4 regions of the Limnohabitans sp. INBF003 genome follow, and region 4 is predicted to be linked to each of the others. Evidence: predicted binding sites of a transcription regulator. Region 4 holds the regulator's gene; each other region holds the start of a gene.
What was found. Region 4 encodes FNR, which switches genes on or off when oxygen is low (the NO sensors DNR and NnrR bind a similar motif). Its sites were predicted from a motif close to TTGATNNNNATCAA; they were not measured.

Region 1 (4,912 bases), 1.5 Mb from region 4:
GGTCATCGCCCAGGCGATTGCCGAGTCCAGCGCCTTCAGCATCGCAGGCGGTGGCGACACGCTGGCGGCAATCGCCAAATACGGCATCGAAAAACAGGTTGGTTACATCTCGACCGGCGGCGGCGCGTTCCTCGAAATTCTCGAAGGCAAAACCTTGCCCGCATTTGAAATCTTGGCCAAACGCGTTGCAGGCTGATCGGCTATTTCCCTTTGTGGGAGCGAGCCCCTGCTCGCGAATGCTGGCCTGAGCCACAGCATCCATTCGGCCGCAGGGGCGGCCTCCCACATGGAGGCAAGCTGATTTCCGACAACAAAAAACCCCGCACTGCGGGGTTTTTTGTTGTTGGGGGCAAAGACCCGTTCAGGCCTGCGCTGGTGGTGGCAAGTTGCCGCGCACCGGGCTGGTCATGTTGCCCTTGAAGTCGGTCCAGCACTCGCGTGTGAAGTCGTACATTTTGCAGTTCTTGGCGGTCTCGAAGTACCACTTCCACGAGAACGGCTGCACGATGATGCGGCCAGGCAGCATTTCTTCGAGCTTGGCCTGAGCCTGCTTCAAGCGGTACAAGGGGATGCTCATGTCCACATGGTGGGCGGTGTGCTCCATGATGTGGTGCATCAGCGCGCCAATGTTGAACGGGAAGGTCAGGTGCACGGTGGTCGACACGAACGGTGCGGCCTTGGTCCAGGCGGCCTTGTTGTCGTGCCAGGACACCTTGACGTGGGTGTGGTGCACATAGACCACGAAGCCGATCATGCTGTTCCAGAAGAAGAAGGGCACGGCAAAGCCCAGCAAAAGCGACAACCAGACCGATTGGCCGGTGTACACCGCAGCCGCTGCGATCGTGGCGATCCAGAACGCGGCAAACAGGCTCACCAGCATGCTGTCCTTGAAGAAGATCGGGCGGCGGGTGGGCATGTGGGTCTTGTTGGGGAAGAACTCGCGCTTCCACCAGATTTCGATCATGTAGTACAGACCGGGTGCCCAGCCGCTGCGGTAGGCGCGCTCCAGCAGCTTTTGCAGGGGATTCAAGGCTTCAAATTCGGTGGCCGTCAGCGGTGTCCAGACGAAGTCTACGCCCTTGAGGTTGGTGTAGCCGTGGTGCACCACGTTGTGGCCGGTGTCCCACAGGCTGTAGGGCGTGAGCGAGGGCAAAAACGCGATGCGGCCCAGCACCTTGTTGAGTTCGCGGTGGGGTGTCAGGCTCTGGTGGCAGGCGTCGTGGCCAATGATGAACAAACGGCCGATCACGAAACCAGCTGCCAGCGCGCACAGCACTTTGAGCCAAACGGACTCCAAGGCGATGGTGCCAGTGATCAGGCTGAAAAACAGGGCGTAGTCCACGATCAAGAGCACAAAGGCCCGGAAGGTGCTGCGCTCGGACAAGGGGATCAGCCACTCGCGCAAGGTTTTGCGGTGCGGCAGGGGCTGGTCCAGCCCAACAGGCTGGTGATCGGTCGGTGTATGCAATGCGGTCATGGTGTTTCTAGGTCAATCGCTTGGGCGTAAGTTTAGTCGCCCCGAAGCCTACTTGGGCTGACAAGGATCAATTCAGGGGGCTGAGAGGGGTCAATGGGTATATGCCGCTTGTTTGGGCATGGACCGTTGCACCCGCTAAAAGTTCCCGGCATGTAACTGATTTCGTGTGAAAATTGAAACCAAATTACATGGAGACTTCCCGAATGACACGCCGTGCCACCAAAATTGTTGCCACCTTAGGCCCTGCTTCCAGCGACCCTGCCTTGCTCGAAGCCATGATCCGCGCTGGCGTCAATGTGGTGCGCCTGAACTTCAGCCACGGCAAGGCCCAAGACCATGTGGACCGTGCCCGCCTGGTGCGCGAAGCCTCCCGGCGCGCTGGCCGTGAAGTGGCCATCATGGCCGACCTGCAAGGCCCCAAGATCCGCGTGGGCAAGTTTGCCGAGGGCAAAGTCATGCTCGAGCCGGGCGAGCCGTTTGTGCTGGACGCCTCGCGCACCGAGCCGGGCGACATTCAGGGCGTCGGCCTCGATTACAAAGAGTTGCCCCGCGACGTGAAAGCCGGTGATGTGCTCTTGCTCAACGACGGCCTGATCGTGCTCACCGTGAACGCCGTCAAAGGTGAGCAGGTGCACACCACCGTCAAGCTGGGCGGCGAGCTGTCCAACAACAAGGGCATCAACAAGCAAGGCGGCGGCCTGACCGCCCCGGCCTTGACCGCCAAGGACATGGACGACATCAAGACCGCCATGAGCTTGCTGGCCGACTATGTGGCGGTGAGCTTTCCGAAAAACGCCACCGACATGGAAATGGCCCGCCAGCTGTGCAATGTGGCGGGGGCCGAATACGGCCACAAGCCCGGCCTGATCGCCAAGATTGAACGTGCCGAAGCCATTCCGCACCTCGAAGCGATTCTCAAGGCCAGCGACGGCATCATGGTCGCCCGGGGTGACTTGGCCGTCGAAGTGGGCAACGCCGCTGTGCCTGCCCTGCAAAAACGCATGATCAAGCTGGCCAAGGTGCACGACAAGGTCGTCATCACCGCCACCCAGATGATGGAAAGCATGATCACCAACCCGGTGCCCACCCGCGCCGAGGTGTCCGACGTGGCCAACGCCGTGCTCGACGGCACCGATGCCGTGATGCTCAGCGCCGAGACCGCTGCGGGCAAATACCCGCTGGAGACGGTGGAGGAAATGGCCAAGATTTGCGCGGCGGCCGAAAGCGCTGAAGACCCGGCGCTCGATGCCGACTTCAAAGGCCAGATGTTCAGCCGCATTGACCAGTCGATCGCCATGGGCGCACTGTTCACCGCCCACCACTTGGGTGCCAAAGCCATTGTGGCCATGACCGAATCGGGCTCGACCGCCTTGTGGATGAGCCGCCACCGCGTGCACATCCCGATTTACGCCCTGACCACCAAGCTGACCTCGCAGCGCAAGATGGCGCTGTACCGCAACGTGCGTCCCCTGTTGATGGACACCAGCGCTGACCGCGATACCGCCTTGGCCGAAGCCGAAGCGCACCTGAAGATCCGCAACATTGTGGGTACGGGCGATGTGTATGCCATCACCTGCGGCGAGCCCATGGGCTCACCCGGCGGCACCAACATGCTGAAAATCTGCAAGGTCGCCTGAAGCCGAGGTGGCGACTGCCACCTCCGGCCCACCTACGACGCGCTCCACTGTCGCTGTTCAGAACTTCTGCGGCATGTGTTTCGGGGGGCGATGGGTTCAGGCCTGTGTCAGACCGAAACCTATAAAATCCGGGCTGTTGCTCGCCGGGTGCTGCCCGGTTGACCAGAATCTTCAACTTCCCGGGAACTCACCACCATGGCACTCGTTTCAATGCGCGAGCTGCTGGACCATGCGGCCGTCAACGGCTACGGCATTCCAGCTTTCAACGTCAACAACCTGGAGCAAGTCCAGGCCGTCATGACGGCAGCCGACGAAGTCGGTGCGCCGGTCATCCTGCAAGCGAGTGCCGGTGCCCGCAAATATGCCGGTGAGCCTTTCATCAAGCATTTGATTCAAGCCGCGACCGAACAGTGGCCGCACATTCCGCTGGTCATGCACCAAGACCACGGCCAAAGCCCAGCCGTTTGCCAAGGTGCCATGAACCTCGGTTTTTCATCGGTGATGATGGACGGCTCCTTGCTGGAAGACGGCAAAACACCCGCTGATTTTGCGTACAACGTCGACGTGACCCGCCGCGTGGTCGAGATGGCCCACAAGCTGGGCGTGTCGGTCGAGGGTGAGCTGGGCTGTTTGGGCAACCTGGAAACCGGCGAAGCCGGTGAAGAAGACGGCATTGGCGCCGTGGGCAAGCTGGACCACAGCCAGATGCTGACCGACCCCGAAGAAGCCGCCCAGTTCGTGAAAGCCACCGGTCTGGATGCCTTGGCCATCGCCATTGGCACCAGCCACGGTGCCTACAAGTTCAGCCGCAAGCCCACGGGCGACATTTTGGCCATATCGCGTGTGAAAGAAATCCACGCCCGCATTCCCAATACGCATTTGGTGATGCACGGCTCCAGCAGCGTGCCGCAAGAGCTGCTGGCCATGATCAACCAGTACGGTGGTCAGATGAAGCAAACCTACGGCGTGCCGGTGGAAGAGATTCAAGAAGCCATCAAGCACGGTGTGCGCAAGATCAACATCGACACCGACATCCGCCTGGCCATGACGGCTGCTTGCCGCAAGTTCTTGTTTGAAAACCCCGACAAGTTCGATGCCCGAGAATGGCTCAAGCCCGCCCGCGAAGCGGCCAAGCAGCTGTGCAAGCAGCGCTATCTGGAGTTTGGCTGCGAAGGCCAGGCCCCCAAGATCAAGGGCGAGACCCTGCAAGTGGTCGCTGCCCGCTACGCCAAGGGCGAGCTGGCCCAGGTGGTCCGCTGATTCGCGTGCCCTGCGGCACCGGAAGTGTGCCGCCGGTCCTGCGATAATTGACCCGAATGGCCCGTTGACTGTTCAACGGGCCTTTTTCTTTTTTGCTGTTGCTTGACTGTTTTTGCCATGACCTCTGCGCTTCACACCTCGGCCCTGACTTCCTTGCCCTTGCTGGCCCGTGGCAAGGTGCGCGACAACTACGCCGTGGGCGACGACCGCATCCTGATGGTGGCGTCCGACCGCATCAGCGCGTTCGATGTGATCATGGGCGAGCCCATCCCCGGCAAGGGCGTGTTGTTGACGCAAATGGCTTTGTTCTGGTTTGACCAGCTCGGCCCCAAGGGTTTGAACATCTGCCCGATCCACTTGACAGGCGATGCCCCCGAGAGCGTGGTGTCGGTCGATGAAGTGGCCCAGGTCAAAGGCCGCTCCATGCTGGTCAAGCGCCTCAAACCCATCCCGGTCGAGGCGGTGGTGCGCGGCTATCTGGCAGGCAGTGGCTGGAAGGAATACCAGGACAACCAAGCCGTGTGCGGCGTGAAGTTGC
Region 2 (4,912 bases), 720 kb from region 4:
CGGGCTTCCGTTATGGCAACCGCGCCGTGATCCGCCAACTCAACCTGGACATCCAGCCCGGCCAGATGATCGGTCTGGTGGGCCACAGCGGTTCGGGTAAGAGCACCTTGGTCAACCTGATTTGCCGCTTTTACGATTTGACCGAAGGGGCCATCGAACTGGACGGCACCGACATCCGTCAGCTGAAAGTGGCCGACTATCGCCGCCAAATCGGCTTGGTGTTGCAAGAGCCGTTCTTGTTCTTCGGCACCATCGCCGACAACATTGCTTATGGCAAGCCCGAAGCCACCCGTGAAGACATCGTTGCGGCAGCCCGTGCTGCCCATGCCCATGAGTTCATCTTGCGCATGCCGCAGGGCTATGACTCGCTGGTGGGTGAGCGCGGTCAGGGCCTGTCCGGCGGCGAACGCCAGCGCATTTCGATTGCCCGTGCCTTGCTGATCAACCCGCGCATTTTGATTCTGGATGAAGCCACATCGGCCGTGGACACCGAGACCGAAAAAGAAATTCAACGTGCGCTGGACAACCTGGTGCGTGGCCGCACCACGATTGCGATTGCGCACCGCCTGTCCACTTTGCGCAAAGCCGACCGCTTGGTGGTCATGGACAAAGGTGTGGTGGTGGAAGAGGGCACGCATGAGGCCTTGATTGAGGCGCAAGGCGCTTATTGGCGCCTGTACGAAGCCCAGCAGCGCCAAGCCGAAACCGAGGCGGTTTTGGGCGGCAGCCTCGAAGCATCAGAACAAAAGGTGAGCGCATGAGCCCGTTTGACTTGCAACGCGATGCCTTTGGTCGTTGGGTGTTGGCGATGCCCGACGGCACGCGCCATGTGCCTGTGACGGCTTTGCGTGCTTACCCTGTGTCGGCCCCCGATGCGGGTGTGGCGCTGATGGACGTGGATGGGCATGAGATCTTTTGGATTGACGAATTGGCGCAACTTGACGCATCGCTGCGGGCCAAGGTGATGCAGGCTTTGAATGAGCGCGAGTTCTTGCCTGAAATCCTGCAGCTGACGGACGTCAGCAGTTTTGCCACGCCCAGCACCTGGTCGGTGCTCACCGATCGGGGTACCACGCAGTTTTTGCTCAAAGGCGAAGAAGACATCCGTCGCCTGACCGGCACGGTGCTGCTGATCAACGATGCCAATGGCGTTCAGTTCATGATCCGCGACCTGGCGGCCATGGACAAACACTCCCGCAAGCTGCTCGATCGCTTTTTGTAAGCGCATTCGACATTCAAAACCAGTGGTGCGGGTGTTGGTGGGCGCTTGCCTGCCAGCGATGGTGTGTGAACCCCTTGCGATCGCCTGCAAGCCGGTTGCTGCTCAATCAAACCCCAGCCCGTTTGGCTACAAAGGCCAGACCGAGCCTTGCTCGGGCACCAGCGCACGCCATTTGATTTCGTGCTCGATGCGCTGGCGCAGCATGTCCGAGCCTTCTCGCTCGCCATGCACCACATACACCTGACCCGGTGCGCTGGGCATTTTGTGCAACCAACTCAACAGTTGGTTGGCATCGGCATGTGCCGACGCGGATTCGATTTGCACCACCTCGGCCCGCACGGTCACATCTTGTGCATGGATGCGAATCGTGGTGTGGCCGCTGGCCAGCGCAGCGCCACGGGTGCCCGGTGCCTGGTAGCCCGTCAAAATGACCATGTTGCGGTGATCGCCCGCGTATTGCGTCAAGTGGTGCAGCACGCGTCCGCCGGTGGCCATGCCGCTGGCCGCCAGGATCACCATCGGGCCATGCCGATGGACCAAGGATTTGGATTGTTCAGGTGTCTCCAGCATGGTCGCCACATGGTCCATGCTGCGCACCTCTTGCGCGCTCAGGCGATGCTCGCCGGGATGGCGCTCAAACAGGGCCGTGCTGTGAATGGCCATCGGGCTGTCCAGAAAAATGGGCAAACCCTTGGGGATGGTGCCGGCGGCCTTGAGCTGCGCAATGGTGTGCAGCACCGCTTGAGCCCGGCCCACCGCAAACACGGGCACCACCGCCACGCCACCGCGTGCGGCCAGTTTGTGCAACAGTGGGCCGAGTTCTTCGAACAGTTTTTCCTTGGGGTGTTGGCGGTCGCCATAGGTGGATTCGATCAACACCGTATCGGCCTGCGGTGGCGGCTCGGGCGGGTTCATCAGCGGGTCGTCCGGCCGCCCCAGATCGCCTGAAAACAGAATACGCCGCCCGCCGACATCCAGCAGCAAACTCGCTGCCCCCAGGATGTGGCCCGCCGGTTGAAAGCGGGCTTTCCAGCCGCGAATGGGTTCGAACCATTGGCCTTGTTTTTCCGCATGCAATTGCTTCAGACAATCGATGGCTTCTTGCTTGGTGTACAGCGGCAGGGCAGGGGCATGTTTGGAGAAACCATGCCGGTTGGCAAAAAAAGCGTCTTCTTCCTGAATGTGCCCGCTGTCCGGCAGCAAGATCGTCGCCAAATCGCAGGTGCCCGATGTGGCGTGCACACGGCCCCTGAAACCGTTTTTCACCAACAAGGGCAGGTAGCCGCTGTGGTCCAAGTGCGCATGGGTCAGCACCACCGCATTGATGGCTTCGGCCACCACCGGCAAAGGGTTCCAGTTGCGCAAACGCAGTTGTTTGTAGCCCTGAAACAAGCCGCAATCGACCAGCAAACGCTGGTGATTGTGCTCAATCAGGTACTTGGATCCGGTGACGGTGTCGGCTCCGCCGAGGAAGGTGATGGTAGCGCTCATGCCCATCATGCTGCGCCTAAAACAAAAAGGCTGTTTGACGCAAGTCAAACAGCCTTTGGATCACTGACAGGCGGGTGTCTGAGTCACACCAAATATTCGCGTCCTTCTTTCTGTGGGAGGCTGCCCCTGCGGCCGAATGCTTGCACCGCCACAGCAAACATTCGCGAGCAGGGGCTCGCTCCCACAACAGACACGACCCGGCAAAACATCAAGCCCCGAAAAACCCCTTGAGCTTGTCGGTCCAGCTTTCGCCGCTGGGCTGGTGTTTGCCGCCGCCTTTGGAGAGCGATTCGTCAAATTCCTTGAGCAGCTTGCGCTGGTGTTCGGTGAGTTTGACCGGCGTCTCCACGGTGATGTGGCAGTACAGGTCGCCGGGGTAGCTGCCTCGCACGCCCTTGATGCCTTTGCCGCGCAAACGGAACTGCTTGCCCGTCTGGGTGCCTTCAGGGATGTCGATGGCCGCTTTGCCACCCAAAGTGGGCACGTCGATTTCGCCGCCCAAGGCTGCTTTGGTGAAGCTGATGGGCACTGCGCAATGCAGGTCATCGCCATCACGTTCAAAAATCGAATGCTTCTTGAGGCGGATTTCGATGAACAGATCGCCCGGTGGGCCACCGTTGGTGCCTGGCTCGCCATTGCCTGCGCTGCGGATGCGCATGCCGTCGTCGATGCCGGCCGGGATTTTGACTTCCAGCGTCTTTTGCTTTTTGAGCTTGCCTTGTCCGTGGCAAGTGCCGCAAGGGTCGGGGATGATTTTGCCCGTGCCACGGCAGTTGGGGCAGGTCTGTTGCACGCTGAAAAAGCCTTGGCGCATTTGCACCTGACCTTGGCCATGGCAGGTCGAGCAGGTCTTGGCGCTGGTGCCCGGCTTGGCGCCGGTGCCGCTGCAGGTGTCGCAGGCGTCCCAGCTCGGGATGCGCAGCTGCGAATCTTTGCCGTTGGCCGCTTCTTCGAGCGTGATTTCCATCGCGTAGCTCAGGTCGGCACCGCGGAACACCTGGCGTCCAGCGCCGCGACCGCCACGGCCTTGGCCACCAAAAATGTCACCAAAGATGTCGCCAAACGCGTCACCGAAACCGCCAAAGCCTTCGGCACCGCCGCGCATGTTGGGGTCGACACCAGCGTGGCCGTGCTGGTCGTAAGCTGCGCGTTTTTGCGCGTCCGACAGCATTTCGTAGGCTTCTTTGACTTCCTTGAATTTGGCTTCGGCTTCTTTGGCCTTGGCGTCTTCACCCTGGTTGCGGTCAGGGTGGTACTTCATCGCCAGCTTGCGATAAGCCTTTTTGATGTCTTCGTCTGTGGCGTTTTTGGCAACGCCCAGCACTTCGTAAAAATCTCGTTTTGTAGCCATGACTTGGGACCCTGGCCTTCAGGCCGTTTCATGCAAAAAGCGTCCCGGGCCATGCGCGGGACGCTGCAGTTGGTGTGTGGGAGGCCGCTCTTGCGGCCGAATGCCTTCGCGAGCAGGGGCTCGCTCCCACAACATCACAGGGGGTATCAACCCTTTTTGACTTCCTTGACTTCAGCGTCCACGACGTTGTCATCTTGCGGTTTGGCTTCGGCGGCACCGGCCGCGCCTGCACCCGCAGCGGCTTGCTGCGCTTGCATCTCGGCGTAGACCTTCTCGCCCAGCTTTTGGCTGGCCGTCATCAGGGCTTCGGTTTTGGCTTCGATGGCGTCTTTGTCTTCGCCTTTCAAAACTTCTTCCAATTCCTTGGCTGCCGCTTCGATGGCTTCTTTCTCGGCCGCTTCGATCTTGTCGCCGTGCTCGGTCAGGCTCTTCTTGACGCTGTGCACAGCGGCTTCGCCGGCGTTGCGGGCCTGGACCAGTTCCAGTTTTTTCTTGTCTTCTTCGGCATTCAGCTCGGCGTCTTTCACCATTTGCTGAATCTCGGCTTCGGACAAACCGGAGTTGGCCTTGATCGTGATCTTGTTCTCTTTGCCGGTGCCTTTGTCTTTGGCGCCCACATGCAAGATGCCGTTGGCGTCGATGTCAAAGGACACTTCAATTTGCGGTGTGCCGCGTGAGGCTGGTGGGATGCCTTCGAGGTTGAATTCACCCAGCAATTTGTTGCCACTGGCAATGTCGCGTTCGCCCTGGAACACCTTGATCGTCACCGCAGGCTGGTTGTCTTCGGCGGTCGAGAAAGTCTGTGCGAACTTGGTCGGGATGGTGGTGTTCTTGGTGATCATCTTGGT
Region 3 (4,912 bases), 960 kb from region 4:
TGCTGATTGACGATGTCATGACCAGCGGGGCCTCACTTCATACCGCTGCGCAGGCGCTAAGACAAGCAGGAGCAGCGCACATTTGCGCTCTTGTATTGGCGCGCACAGAGGCCGAACTGGAAAGCTAGGCCCCAAGGACGACTCATTCGACCGGAGCCAAGGCACAATACCAACCATGTTTCACATTGTCCTGGTCGAACCTGAAATCCCACCCAACACGGGCAACATCATCCGTTTGGCAGCCAACACCGGCTGCACGCTTCATTTGATTGAGCCCTTGGGATTTTCAATGGACGACAAACACATGCGCCGGGCAGGCCTGGACTACCACGAATACGCTGCGTTGCGCCGCCACGAGAGCTGGGAGGTTTTTTTAGCCTCAGAACAACCTGCGACCGATCGCATGTTTGCACTCACCACCAAAGGCAGCACCGTGGCGCACACGGTGATGTTTCAGCCCGGTGACTGGCTGGTTTTTGGCGCTGAGACCCGCGGACTGTCCCCTGAACTGCGCGAGGCCTTCCCATTGTCACAACGCATCAAGCTGCCCATGCGTGAGGGTCAGCGCAGTCTGAATCTGTCCAATGCCGTGGCCGTGACCGTGTTTGAAGCCTGGCGGCAAAACGGCTTTGGCAGCGCGAGCACTGAGACAGCCCACACTCAAACGTAAAGACGCGCCAGCGATTCAGCCACGCAAACGGGTTTTTCGGCACCTTCGCGCTCAATCGTCACGTTCCACTGCACCTGCAAGCCCCCCTCAATGGGGGTGGCCGATTGCAAATGCAAATGGGCACGCAAGCGACTCCCCACCAAGACCGGGGCCATGAAGCGAACTTTGTTCAGGCCGTAATTGACACCCATGCGGGCCTCGGTCACATCAATGGTCTTGTCAAAAAATTGGGGGAGCAAAGACAGGGTCAAAAACCCATGTGCAATTGGCCCGCCAAACGGCCCTTGTTTGGCTCGCTCAATATCGACATGGATCCATTGGTGATCCCCAGTCGCTTCAGCGAACTGATTGACTTGTTGTTGGGTAATTTCAACCCAGTCGGTGATGGCCACATCCTGACCCACGCATGCGGCCAAATCGGCCAATGTTTCAAATTTTTTCATAGGCTAACTGTATTCAGCTTCCGTCATCCAGGGTGTCGATAGCGTGACACACGCCTGGGCGAATGATCAGAATTCCCAATCCGGGCTCATGTCCAACACAACACGCCCCTCAGGTGTCTGACTTCACCTGAACTGAACGCAACTTCGTCAGTTCAGAACGCAAGCGCAACAGCTCAGCTTGGTAATTCTCAGCATCCCCATAATCCGCAAACCCGTGGTAATGAGGGTGCGCCTGCATCACCTTGCGTGCATGCTTGATAGGACACCAGTATTGCTCGGTCAAGCCCACCACTTCGCGGCAATAGGCGATCAGGCCGTTGGCATAGGAACAATAGGCGCAATTGATTTTTTCGAGTACATTCAAATACGCCAGATGCGTGCGGTCATACACAAAATAGTCTGAGCGTTTGACCCGCGCAATCCGATACAAGGGAAAGCAAACCCATTGGTACAGGGTGACAAAAAAATCCAGAAAAACCATGGGCAAGAGCACAGGGTAAATAAAAGGCACACTCAGTACGTGCCGCCAATCCGCTGTCAGCACATAGCGCAGCAGACCCTCTTTGAAGCGCCGTTGCTGGGCCAGAACTTCCTTTTCAAACTTCACTTTGTGTTGGTCAAAATCCGCTTGCAGTTGCTGCCTGCGCAGCTGAATTTCCTGTTCAATGTCTGCCTCCAATTCACGGATGCGCTCCAGAAATTCATGGATGTTGGCGTTCATGATCGTCTTTCAGAAAAATTAGGCACAAGCTTCAAGCACACCATTTCAAAGGGCTTGACCTGCATCAAGCCAGTGCACGACACAACACGGCACAGTCAGTGCACTTATGCCTGCAAATCACCATAACACTCTTGGCGGTCTGACGACAACCGAAGCATCAAAACGTTTGACAGCATACGGGCCCAACGAAATTCAACAGTCGTCGGCAAGATCCGTGTGGCAGCGTGGCATCGACATGCTGCGCCAACCCATGTTTGCCTTGCTGTGCACAGCGGCCTTGCTGTACATCATTTTGGGGGATTTAACAGAGGGCCTGACGCTGTCCGTCTTTGTGCTGGCCGTCTTGGGACTCACGTTTTACCAAGAGGGCAAGTCGGAAAAATCGATACAAGCCCTGCGCGACCTGACCCAAGCCTATGCCCAAGTGGTGCGTTCGGGCCAAACCATCAAAGTGCCCGCACGCGATGTGGTGGTCGGCGATTGGCTCATGTTGTCTGAGGGGGACCGTGTCGCTGCAGATGGCGACCTCATCCGTTCGGACCATCTGCAAATCGATGAATCTTTGTTGACTGGAGAATCGGTGCCGGTCGACAAAGCCCCCGTGGACCATGGCAACGGCTCAGCCCATGGCGCTGTCAGTGGTGGCACCTTTGTGGTGAAAGGCCAAGGGCTGGCAGAAGTCACCGCCACAGGCAACCAGAGCCAAATCGGACGAATCGGCCTGTCATTGGCGCAACTGCACACAGAGGACACCCCGCTGCAAAAGCAAACCGCACGGCTGGTGAAAGTACTGGCCGGCATCGTGGGCGTTTTGTGCATCACCATGGTGATCACTTTGGGCATGCGAACAGGGCAATGGTTGCCTGCACTGCTGTCTGGCATTGCCCTGGCCATGGCCATGCTGCCGGAAGAATACGCGGTGGTGCTCACGATTTTTCCAGCACTGGGCGCACACCGCCTGGCACACGAAGGGGTTCTCACCCGGCACATCAATGCGATTGAAACACTGGGCGCCACCAGCGTGCTGTGCACCGACAAAACCGGCACCTTGACGGAAAACCGCATGACGGTGACGGCATTGGCAGCACCGAATGACAGTGACCTCAACAGCAACGCGTCAGCAGAAGTTTTGACATGGAACGCTGCGGCAGGGGGACTGCCTGACGCCTTTCGTGTTTTGCTCGAGCACGCCATTTTGGCCAGCGCCCCCGAACCTTTTGACCCCATGGAGACGGCATTTCACCAAATGGGCCAACAGCATTTGAGCGACACCGGTCACCTGCACAACGACTGGGCGCTGGTCCAAACTTATGCACTCAGCCCGGCCTTGAAAGCCATGTCACATGTCTGGCAAATGGATGACGGGCCTGCGCGCACCGTGTCCGCCAAAGGGGCTCCCGAAGCGGTGATGGACCTGTGCCACCTGACACAGGCACAACGCGAAACCTGGGGCCGCGCAGCAGATGACATGGCGGCACAAGGCTTGCGTGTTTTGGCCGTGGCACAAAGCCGTTTTATGGGCGACGACTGGCCCGACACCCCGCATGCCTTTGACTTTCAGTGGCTGGGCTTGATGGGCTTGACCGACCCTCTGCGTGCTGAGATTCCCCAAGCCGTGGCCGAATGCCAATCTGCGGGCATTCGGGTGATCATGATCACGGGAGACTATCCGGCCACGGCGCGCGTGATCGCGGCCCAAGCCGGTCTGCCCGATGGTGAAACATTGACAGGCGATGCCTTGGACCAACTGAGCGATGTGCAATTGCGCCAAACCCTGCCCCGCGTGACGGTTTGCGCTCGCATCTCACCCCACCAGAAGTTGCGGATCGTGCATGCGCTGCAAGCGGAGGGCGAAGTGGTCGCCATGACGGGTGACGGCGTGAACGATGCCCCCGCCTTGAAAGCCGCGCATGTAGGGGTTGCCATGGGCGCACGTGGCACCGACGTTGCACGCGAAGCGGCGGACCTGATCCTGGTGGATGACAACTTTGCGTCAATCGTTCGAGGCATTCGGGTCGGCAGACGCATCTTTGGCAATTTGCAAAAGTCCATGCGTTACATCTTTGCCATCCACATTCCGATTGCGGGCATCGCACTCTTGCCCATGGTGATGGGTTGGCCACCCTTGGTGTTGCCACTGCATGTGGCCTTGCTGGAATTGGTGATTGACCCGGCATGCTCGATCGCATTTGAAAACGAACCGGCCGAAGCCAATGTGATGCAAAGCCCGCCACGCGACACCCTTGCCCCCTTGTTTGGCAGCGATGCCATCGCCTTGGCCATGGGCCAGGGCTTGTGCGTATTGGCCAGTGTGGCGCTGACTTTCTTTTGGGCACATGCCGGTTATGGCACTGTGTTCAACGCCGTTTTGAGCGAAGAACAAATCCGCGCCATGGTCTTCATCACCTTGATCGCAGGCAATGCAGCGCTCATCTTGGCCAACCGCGCTGGTGGTGGAAAATTCTGGCAGAGTTTGCGCACCCCCAACCGCACGGCCTATGCCGTGATCGGGTTGGCCATGGCATTTTTGGCTTTGGCGATTCACTGGCCCTGGCTGGCCACCCCCTTGAAGTTTGAACCCTTACCGCTTGGGTCCACGGTCATTGCCATGGGCTCCGGCTTACTCAGTTTGGTCAGCGTCTCGGTGTTGCAGTGGGCTGTCGCCGCATGGCCACGGAAAGCCCGGCACAGCCATTGACCCAAAAAGCAGTGTCGCCATCTCGTTCGGCGCAGCCTCACACCTCGGGCCAGGTCACCACCACACGCAAACCGCCAAACTCTGCACTGCGCTCAACCAGAACCTGCAACCGGTAGCGCTGCGCCAAGCGCCGCACGATGGACCAACCCAAGCCACTGCCATCTGCACCATTTGCGGCCACACGGAAAAAACGATCACCCAAGCGCGCCAAGTCCGCATCGCTGAGCCCCAGACCACTGTCCTGCACCACCAATTGAGGTCGTGGCATGGCATGCCATTGCACATGGATACTCGCTCCTTCAGGACTGTAGCGCTGCGCGTTGTCCACCAAATTGCCGACAAGCACCCCCACCAAACCCGGTGGCATGGCCAATTGCAAA
Region 4 (4,912 bases):
TGTTTGGGCTGCGAGGCCCCATGTCAAAAGAGACTGAATTGTGTAGGCACAGAGGCCACTGCCGATACAGGCTTGTGCGTTCTTTGGTGTCAGGGTGTAACGCACCAAGGTGCCTGATCGTGAACCAGCCCCATCCACAAGGCCCAACCCGACACAGCGGCCAAAGCGAAGCCTGCGACACGGATGCCCCAAGCACCATCGCCCAGACTTTGCATGCGCAAAAACAACCATGGGCCTGCCCACAAGCTGATGCTGCTGCCCAATGCAAACAAAGCCATGGTGGCGGCACCTTCCAGCGGCTGGCTGGTCAAGGCCGCAACCATCAAGGCAGAGTAAAGCAAACCGCAAGGCATCAAGGCCCAAAGTACGCCCACCAGCCACGGTGCAGCGCTGCCCCAGCGGGCATTGAAGGCACGCACACGCGCCCAAAGTTGTCTGGCGGCACCATCGAGCCACACAGGTTGCCGGGCCGTCCACATGAGCAAAAGCCCCAAGACAACAGCGGCCACATGCAAAAGCGTCCACACGGGGCGAATGGCGGCTGACTGGACCGTGAGCCAGCCCAAAGCCTGAACACTGGCGGCGGCCACAGCCCCCAGCAAGGAATACCCCAGCACACGCCCGACCTGGAAAGCCAGCAGTGCTTGCCCTCGCTGCGCGCCTGCGGCTTGGCCCAAGCCTGCACAAGCCGCCCCGCACATGGCGACACAGTGGGGTCCACCCATGATCCCCATCATCAAGGCCGTGATCGCCAAAGAGCTTTGCATTGAATTTTTGCCTGAATGTTGTCCACCGCATTGTCGGCGATGAACGCCAAGCGGCTGACGAACCCGGACTCAGATGATCTTGGAGAAACGGGTGCGGTTGCGATCGGCTTGCAAATAGCGGTCAAACACCATGGCCACACCGCGCACAAAAAACCAGCCCATAGCCGTGACCTGAATGCCTGAGTCATTCAGTTGCACCAGACCTTGGTCCTGCAAGGCTTGCAGCTGCACCAGTTCTTTGGCAAACAGGCTTTTGAAGTCAACCAACCAGGCCAGGTTAATGGACTCGTATTGCAGATGCCCCTGGCACATGAGCGCCATGATGACCGAGCGGCGAATCAGGTCGTCACGGGTCAAGGCCAAACCCCGAACGACAGGCAAATGCCCTTGGTCGAGCAGGTCGCAATACTCTGCCATGGTCTTGGCATTTTGGCTGTAGGTGGCACCCACTCGGCCAATGGAAGACACACCCAATGCGATCAAATCGCAATCCGCCTGCGTGCTGTAGCCTTGAAAATTGCGGTGCAAACGCCCTTGCCGCTTGGCCACCGCCAAGGCGTCATCCGGCAAAGCAAAGTGGTCCATGCCGACATACACATAACCGGCATCCACCAGGGCATCAAGCGAACGCGAGAGCATGGCCACCTTGTCGCCACCCGATGGCAGCTCTTGCGCGTGGATGCGCCGTTGGGGCTTGAAGCGCTCCGGCAAATGGGCATAGGCATACAAAGCAATGCGGTCCGGGCGCAAGGCATTGATTTGAGCCAAGGTGCGGTCAAACGATTCAGGGGTTTGCAGTGGCAGGCCATAAATCAAATCCACATTGACCGACTCGAAGCCCAAACGACGCGAAGCCTCGACCAGCTTGAAAACCTGCTCGGCGGGCTGAATCCGGTGAATCGCTTTTTGCACATGGGCGTCAAAGTCCTGCACGCCAAAGCTCAGCCGGTTGAAACCCAGTTCGGCCAAAACGGCCAAGCGGTTTTCGTCGACCGTGCGCGGGTCCACTTCGACCGAATATTCGCCCCCCGGCACAAATTCAAAATTTTCCCGCAGCATGGCCATGAGTTGACGCAATTCGTCGTCGCTCATGAAGGTCGGCGTACCGCCACCGAGGTGCAATTGGCTGACCGATTGACCCTGCCCCAAATGCCGGGTGTGCAGTTCGACTTCTTTGGTCAGATAGCGCAAATAGTCGGCGGCGCGCTCTTTGTGTTTGGTGATGATTTTGTTGCACGCACAGTAGTAGCAAAGCGATTCGCAAAACGGGATGTGAACATACAAAGACAAAGGCAACTGCTTGCCCACCAAGCCTGATTTGCGTTGCGTCAAGGCCTGCACATAGTCAGCCTCGCCGAAGGCTTCGACAAAACGATCCGCAGTCGGGTAAGAGGTATAGCGTGGCCCCGGCACATCGAAACGTGTCAGCAATTCGGGTGTGATGACGGACATGTGGCTGCCCCTTAATGAGAACGTGTTCATAACAAGCCATGCACTTTGCCTACTTACCGCCATATCGGTATTGACTCACATCAAATGCAATACTTGTTTTTGGTGATTTTTTACATAGACAGGGTATACCCGCAATTTATGTCGTTTTTTAGGTTTAAGCTCAAGGCTTGATCCAAGGCAAATCCATTGCTCAACCATGAGATGACCATGAATCCCCAAGCCATCAAAGTCGCCTGTTCCAACTGCAATCTGCGCGAGTTGTGCATGCCCATGGGCCTGACCGACCACGACCTAAACCGTCTGGACGATCTGGTGGCAGTGCGCCGCAAGATCAAACGCGGCGACACTTTGTTTACCAATGGTGAAAAGTTTTCCTCGCTGTACGCCATACGGACGGGCTTTTTCAAAACCTGTCTGGCCACAGAAGACGGTCGCGATCAGGTCACGGGCTTTCAGATGGCGGGCGAAATCATTGGTCTGGATGGCATCGTGAATGACCAGCACACTTGCGATGCCGTGGCATTGGAAGACGCCGAAGTCTGCGTGATGCCGTTTGACCGGATTGAAGAAATTTCGCGTGAAGTGACGGCTTTGCAGCACCATGTGCACAAGATCATGAGCCGGGAAATCGTGCGTGAACACGGTGTGATGCTGCTGTTGGGCAGCATGCGGGCCGAGGAGCGCCTGGCCGCATTTTTGTTGAACCTGGTGCAGCGCTTGCATGCACGGGGCTTCTCGCAGTCTGAATTGGTCTTGCGCATGACCCGTGAAGAAATCGGCAGTTACCTGGGTCTCAAACTCGAAACGGTGAGCCGGACGTTTTCAAAGTTCGTGGAAGACGGCATTGTTGAAGTCAAGCAACGGCACGTCCGCATTCTGGAAACAGAGGGCTTGCAGCGTTTGGTCAACAACCAGAATCACCACTGCCATTGAGGCGAAAAGCGGGTCAGCAGCAGCCGTCCGTTCGGGCGCAATCGCTTGGGCGCTGATCGCTGGGCACCGGGCAGCGGTTGACCTCAAAGGGCGACATCGACAACAGCGTGGTCAGTCCGCTGGACACCATGGTCAAGGCCCAAAAAGCGAAAAAAGCCACGGTATAGACCCCTTGCCTTGAGAGCACCAAGGGGTGGCCAAACCATTGCAAATCCTGCGGGTCGACCAATCCGAACACCAGCATTTCCAGCAAGCCCGCCACCAAAAAAGCGGGCCATGCAATCCACATCATTCGTTTTGCCAACATGCTGGTCTCCTGTGCCCTGTTCAGGGTTTGTTCTTTGAGTCGGTCGTGGGCAGTGTGCCTGTGGCCGCATGGTTGCGTGCTTGCATGGCTGGTGCCAGGCTGGCACGGTCATCCGTTGTGGCGCTGCTGTGCGTCTCGGCGTTGGATTGGGTCAAGACGGGGTCTTGTCCGTGAGCTGCCAGGTAAAAGGTGGTGAAGGATGCCAGCACCACAATCAATGGCCCGGAGATCACCAGCCAGACATGGCCGTACGACCACCAAGGACGCTTATCCAATGAGGAATTTGAGGTGTTTGACATGCTTAAGCCTTTGTAAAAATATCAGCGAGGCACCAGGAAGACAGATTTTTCCTGCAATTCAGACAGCACCTGGCCACCTTCTTGAACTGACTGGATCATGAACTCAATGGGATGTGAGCCTGCTGGGGCGGCCTCGTAAGGCAGCTGCAAACGAACAGACACCCAAAGCGCCTCAGTAGGCGCGACACGGACATGGCTGTCTGTTGTCAGCGTCAAATTGGGAAGACCTTTGACGGTCAGATGGAAATCAAGTGGCGTTTCGGCGGCGTTCATGATTTGCAGGCGGTACACGTTTTCAATATGTCCCCCGGCAACGATGCGTGCCAGCGAAGCGCGGTCGCGCACCACATCCACCTTGAAGGGTTTGCGCAAGCTCAGGCTGGTGAGCAGTGCGGCCACCACCACCAGCAAAATGCCGATGTACAGGATCACGCGGGGGCGGAACACATGGCGCAGGGTCTGCTGTTGGGTCCAGCCGTTTTTCATCGCGTGTTCGGTCGAATATTTGACCAAGCCACGTGGATACCCCACCTTGTCCATCACGGTGTCGCACACATCGGCGCAGGCACCGCAGCCAATGCATTCGTACTGCAGGCCCTTGCGGATGTCGATGCCGGTCGGGCACACCTGCACGCACAAGGTGCAATCGACGCAAGCGCCCAGGCCCAAAGCGACAGGATCGGCTTTTTTGGAGCGCGCACCCCGCGGTTCGCCGCGCTCGGCGTCGTAGGTGACGATCAGGGTGTCCTTGTCGAACATGGCACTCTGGAAGCGCGCATAAGGGCACATGTATTTGCAAACCTGCTCACGCATGAACCCGGCATTGCCATAAGTGGCAAAGGCATAAAAGAACACCCAGAACACTTCCCAGGAACCCATGTTGCCCAGGAAAAATTCCATGCCCAGTTCTTTGATGGGGGTGAAATACCCCACAAACGTGAAGCCGGTCCACATGGCGATGGCCAGCCAGACAATGTGTTTGTAGACCTTCTTGAACAGCTTTTCGAGCGACATCTTCTCGCCGTCCAGCCGCATGCGGGCACTGCGATCGCCTTCGATCTTGTGCTCGAACCACATGAAAATCTCGCTGTAGACCGTCTGCGGGCAGGCATAACCGCACCACAAACGCCCGGCCACGGCGGTGAAGAGGAACA

Region 1: ACZ5VE_RS00140 (fatty acid desaturase) is a predicted target of FNR. The motif match lies at 1,535-1,548, and genes of this name have one in related genera.
Region 2: ACZ5VE_RS10265 (MBL fold metallo-hydrolase RNA specificity domain-containing protein) is a predicted target of FNR. The motif match lies at 2,748-2,761, and genes of this name have one in related genera.
Region 3: ACZ5VE_RS11500 (cation-translocating P-type ATPase) is a predicted target of FNR. The motif match lies at 1,889-1,902, and genes of this name have one in related genera.

The regions. Positions count from the first base shown of each region.
Region 1 is NZ_AP029222.1:24,987-29,898, forward strand. Features, by position in the region: gene ACZ5VE_RS00135 (phosphoglycerate kinase) at 1-196, shown strand, start outside; gene ACZ5VE_RS00140 (fatty acid desaturase) at 362-1,477, opposite strand; gene pyk (pyruvate kinase) at 1,681-3,114, shown strand; gene fba (class II fructose-bisphosphate aldolase) at 3,310-4,374, shown strand; gene ACZ5VE_RS00155 (phosphoribosylaminoimidazolesuccinocarboxamide synthase) at 4,492-4,912, shown strand, end outside.
Region 2 is NZ_AP029222.1:2,261,513-2,266,424, reverse strand. Features, by position in the region: gene ACZ5VE_RS10275 (cyanophycin metabolism-associated ABC transporter) at 1-761, shown strand, start outside; gene ACZ5VE_RS10270 (cyanophycin metabolism-associated DUF1854 family protein) at 758-1,222, shown strand; gene ACZ5VE_RS10265 (MBL fold metallo-hydrolase RNA specificity domain-containing protein) at 1,349-2,713, opposite strand; gene dnaJ (molecular chaperone DnaJ) at 2,922-4,064, opposite strand; gene dnaK (molecular chaperone DnaK) at 4,211-4,912, opposite strand, start outside.
Region 3 is NZ_AP029222.1:2,507,963-2,512,874, forward strand. Features, by position in the region: gene ACZ5VE_RS11480 (ComF family protein) at 1-128, shown strand, start outside; gene trmL (tRNA (uridine(34)/cytosine(34)/5-carboxymethylaminomethyluridine(34)-2'-O)-methyltransferase TrmL) at 176-670, shown strand; gene ACZ5VE_RS11490 (MaoC family dehydratase) at 661-1,113, opposite strand; gene ACZ5VE_RS11495 (hypothetical protein) at 1,223-1,834, opposite strand; gene ACZ5VE_RS11500 (cation-translocating P-type ATPase) at 1,941-4,532, shown strand; gene ACZ5VE_RS11505 (histidine kinase dimerization/phospho-acceptor domain-containing protein) at 4,570-4,912, opposite strand, start outside.
Region 4 is NZ_AP029222.1:1,545,304-1,550,215, reverse strand. Features, by position in the region: gene ACZ5VE_RS07085 (sulfite exporter TauE/SafE family protein) at 90-767, opposite strand; gene hemN (oxygen-independent coproporphyrinogen III oxidase) at 837-2,219, opposite strand; gene fnr (fumarate/nitrate reduction transcriptional regulator Fnr) at 2,427-3,152, shown strand; gene ACZ5VE_RS07070 (hypothetical protein) at 3,166-3,459, opposite strand; gene ACZ5VE_RS07065 (nitrogen fixation protein FixH) at 3,480-3,734, opposite strand; gene ccoG (cytochrome c oxidase accessory protein CcoG) at 3,780-4,912, opposite strand, start outside.